Regions from separate parts of the Priestia sp. D51 genome, predicted to be linked through region 2. Evidence: a T-box and tRNA genes for the amino acid it is inferred to sense, from the RefSeq annotation. Region 2 holds a T-box; the other holds one or more tRNA genes.

The links. A T-box is a leader RNA that pairs with one kind of tRNA and senses whether it is charged. The one in region 2 lies ahead of pheS (phenylalanine--tRNA ligase subunit alpha), so its partner is inferred to be a tRNA-Phe.
Region 1: it has a tRNA-Phe gene. The T-box ahead of pheS (phenylalanine--tRNA ligase subunit alpha) is inferred to sense a tRNA for this amino acid. The anticodon was not compared.

The regions. Positions count from the first base shown of each region.
Region 1 covers NZ_JBLTIR010000005.1:341,506-343,701, reverse strand. Annotated here, with positions in the region: gene ACNHOZ_RS21405 (adenylosuccinate synthase) at 1-601, shown strand, start outside; tRNA gene ACNHOZ_RS21400 (tRNA-Lys) at 768-840, shown strand; tRNA gene ACNHOZ_RS21395 (tRNA-Glu) at 856-927, shown strand; tRNA gene ACNHOZ_RS21390 (tRNA-Asp) at 963-1,038, shown strand; tRNA gene ACNHOZ_RS21385 (tRNA-Phe) at 1,043-1,115, shown strand; gene yycF (response regulator YycF) at 1,378-2,085, shown strand; gene walK (cell wall metabolism sensor histidine kinase WalK) at 2,092-2,196, shown strand, end outside.
Region 2 covers NZ_JBLTIR010000001.1:160,597-162,792, reverse strand. Annotated here, with positions in the region: gene pheS (phenylalanine--tRNA ligase subunit alpha) at 1-960, opposite strand, end outside; T-box leader at 1,015-1,250, opposite strand; gene ACNHOZ_RS00890 (TrmH family RNA methyltransferase) at 1,299-2,063, opposite strand.

The sequences.
Region 1 (2,196 bases), on a different contig from region 2:
CGACCAAGGAACATATCCATTTGTTACATCTTCAAACCCAGTAGCGGGTGGAGTAACAATTGGTTCTGGTGTAGGTCCATCTAAAATCAAACACGTTGTAGGTGTATCAAAAGCCTATACAACTCGTGTTGGTGACGGTCCTTTCCCAACTGAATTAACAAACGAAATCGGTGATCAAATCCGTGAAGTAGGACGTGAATATGGTACAACAACTGGTCGTCCTCGCCGTGTAGGTTGGTTTGACAGTGTAGTTGTACGTCATGCTCGCCGCGTTAGCGGAATCACAGACTTATCTTTAAACTCAATTGATGTATTAACGGGAATTGAGACATTAAAGATTTGTGTAGCTTACCGTTATAAAGGGGAAGTTATGGAAGAATTCCCTGCTAGCTTAAAAACACTTGCAGAATGCGAACCTGTATATGAAGAGCTTCCTGGTTGGACAGAAGATATTACGGGTGTGAAAACATTAGATGAGTTACCTGATAACGCTCGCCACTACTTAGAGCGCGTGTCTCAATTAACAGGTATTCCTTTATCTATTTTCTCTGTAGGTCCAGATCGTACACAAACAAATGTATTACGTGGTGTATATAGCTAAATAAAAAGAGTTAGCTCTTCGTGAGCTAACCTTTTTTATTTATAATTGGTGCTTTTTTAACAAGATTAAAAAAAAGCTCAATAATAAAAAGAAAGTTTTAAAAAAACTATTGCATTTATATGAAATATCATGTTATTATAATAAGCGTCGCTAAGAGATATAACATGAGCCATTAGCTCAGTTGGTAGAGCATCTGACTTTTAATCAGAGGGTCGAAGGTTCGAGTCCTTCATGGCTCACTTTTGTTACAACGTGGCCCGTTGGTCAAGCGGTTAAGACACCGCCCTTTCACGGCGGTAACACGGGTTCGAATCCCGTACGGGTCATTTTTAATATTTTTAATACATAGCATATAGACTGAGGTCCCGTGGTGTAGCGGTTAACATGCCTGCCTGTCACGCAGGAGATCGCGGGTTCGATTCCCGTCGGGACCGCCATTTTGGCTCGGTAGCTCAGTTGGTAGAGCAAAGGACTGAAAATCCTTGTGTCGGCGGTTCGATTCCGTCCCGAGCCATCAAAAAGCATGACTTTATTTAAAGTCATGCTTTTTTCTTTTATTTACATTTAAAAGAAAACGTTATTTGCTTTGCATCTCTTTTATGGTAATATATTACTTTTGTATTTAGAGATGGTTGAAAATCATATATCTTCATGTATAGTAGAGGATGAACTTGTGACGTTTCAAGGGTTATCAAGTATAATAAAACTACGGTATTCAAACAGTATGAATACTATCTTTTATATTTTGCTTCAACTAATAAAGGAGAACGATGATCATGGATAAACGTATTTTAGTCGTAGATGACGAAAAGCCGATTGCAGATATTTTAAAGTTTAATTTGCAAAAAGAAGGTTACGAAGTATTTTGTGCTTATGATGGCGTAGAAGCACTTGAAAAAGTGGAAGAAGTACAGCCTGAAATGATTTTATTAGATATTATGCTTCCTCAGAAAGATGGAATGGAAGTTTGCCGAGAAGTGCGCAAAAAATATGATATGCCCATTATCATGTTAACAGCAAAAGACTCTGAAATTGACAAGGTTTTAGGTCTAGAATTAGGTGCAGATGATTATGTAACTAAGCCGTTCAGTACGCGTGAATTATTAGCACGTGTAAAAGCTAATTTACGTAGACATCAGCAGGTAGCTGTTCCAACAGAAGAAAGTGAAACGAATGAAATTACGATTGGAGCACTTGTTATTCATCCAGATGCTTATATTGTGTCTAAGCGCGGAGAAACGATTGAACTGACTCATCGTGAATTTGAGCTGCTGCATTATTTAGCGAAGCACATTGGACAAGTCATGACGCGTGAACACTTGCTTCAAACTGTATGGGGTTATGACTATTTTGGTGATGTGCGTACGGTAGATGTAACAGTTCGAAGATTACGTGAAAAAATTGAAGATAATCCAAGCCATCCAATGTGGATTGTAACAAGACGTGGAGTAGGCTATTATTTACGCAGCCCAGAGCAGGAGTAATTTTAGATGAAGAAAGTAAGGCTCCTGCAATCTATTCATTTAAAGTTTGTATTGATTTATGTGCTGCTTATTTTAATTGCGATGCAAATTATTGGGGTCTATTTTGCTCGA
Region 2 (2,196 bases):
TAACATAGCAATACGCTCTACACCGATTCCAAAAGCAAAACCACGATATTTAGTTGAATCGTATCCAGCCATTTCAAGAACATTTGGATGAACCATACCGGCTCCTAAAATTTCAATCCAGCCTGTTTGTTTACATACATTACAGCCTTTACCTCCACATTTTGCACACGATACGTCTACTTCTACAGACGGCTCAGTGAATGGGAAGAAACTTGGACGAAGACGAATTTCACGGTCTGCACCGAACATCTTTTTCACAAATACTTCAAGCGTGCCTTTTAAATCGCTCATACGAATGTTTTCGTCTACTACAAGACCTTCAATTTGCATAAATTGATGTGAATGCGTAGCATCATCGTCATCGCGGCGGTACACTTTACCTGGGCAAATAATTTTAACAGGTCCTTTGCCTTCATTCTTGTTCATAACACGAGCTTGAACAGTTGATGTATGCGTACGAAGAAGCGTTTCTTCCGTAATATAGAACGTATCTTGCATATCACGTGCTGGGTGACCTTTTGGCAAGTTCAGCGCTTCGAAATTATAGTAGTCCTGCTCTACTTCTGGTCCTTCTGCTACTTCATAGCCCATTCCTAAGAATAAATCTTCTACTTCTTCAACCACGCTTGTGAGCGGGTGATGCGTACCTGCTTTAACCGGGCGTCCCGGCAGCGTTACGTCAATTGTTTCTGAAGCAAGTTTACGCTCTACCTCGGCTGCTTCTAACGCCGTTTGTTTTTCTTCAATTTTAGATGCAATCGCTTCACGTACTTCATTTGCAAGTGCTCCCATTACAGGACGCTCTTCAGCTGAAAGTTTTCCCATACCGCGAAGTACTTCTGTGATAGGGCCTTTCTTTCCTAAATAAGCTACGCGTACGTCGTTTAATTCTTTTAAAGCACTTGCTGCTTCGACTTTTGCAATTGCTTCTTGTTGAAGTTCTTGTAAACGTTCTTTCATCACTTATTCCTCCTTTTAACGTAAAAAATGACAAATAAAAAAACCTCCTCCCAAAAAAGGGACGAGGATTAGTCGCGTTACCACCCTTGTTAACTATATACACAGACGTATACAGTTCACTTCATTCAAGTTAACGGAATCTCCGGAACACCTTTACATCTATGTAAGATGGTCTAAGTGTCAACTCAAGAGGTGAATTCACTTATTACATTTATAAAAATGCTTTCAGTCATGGCATTTTCTCCCTGCATAAACGGACATAAGCTACTGCTCTCTTTCATCGTTTTTTACATATGTAACTATTGTATTATTATAGTGAAAACACGTTCTCGATGCAACTACATTCCGCGTAAATAATAAAGTAAGATTCCAGAAGCGATGGCAACATTTAACGACTCGCTCTTTCCATAGATGGGAATGTACAGATTCTGATCCGTTTGTTCCAACACTTTCTCGCTTACGCCATTTCCTTCATTTCCCACAATCAGCGCAAATTCGTTTGAAGGTTTTACGTGTGTGTAGACCTTTCCATTTTGTAACGACGTGCCGTAAACTGCTATTCCTCTTTCTTTTAACAATGAAATTATTTCGAGTAAATCGCCTTTTACAATTGGAAGGTGAAAAATAGCTCCTTGCGTTGAACGAACGACTTTTGGGTTGTACACATCCACGCTGCCCTCTCCAATGATAATAGCCTCCACTCCCGCAGCATCAGCGGTTCGGATAATGGTACCTAGGTTACCTGGATCTTGCACGGCATCTAAAAGCAATACTTTCTGTGCTGTATGAATAATTTCCGCATGCTTTGTTTGAAAACACACGGCAATAATTCCTTGAGGTGTTTCTGTGTCAGATAATAACTTACTAATTGCTTCGTTTACAACGATTATTTCGATACCGTCTATATCCCACTGTGCAGGCACTTCGGTCGATTCGCGTATAATTAGTTCCTTTACGCAATCCTTATTTTTGATAGCCTCTTCGACTAAATGAAAGCCTTCTACCATAAAAAGGCCCTGCTTATCACGGTCTTTTTTATTATGCAGTTTTTTCCACGCTTTTACCTGCGGATTTTTAACTGAATCAATTTGTTTCACAAACATAACTCCTTTATCTATACAAAAATAAATAGTTCGATTACATTTTGTTCAATAATCATTAGATAAGTTTCACTTTATTGTACATAGAAATCGCAAAGAAAACAAAAACTATTGGTAACTTTACGATAGCTGAGGT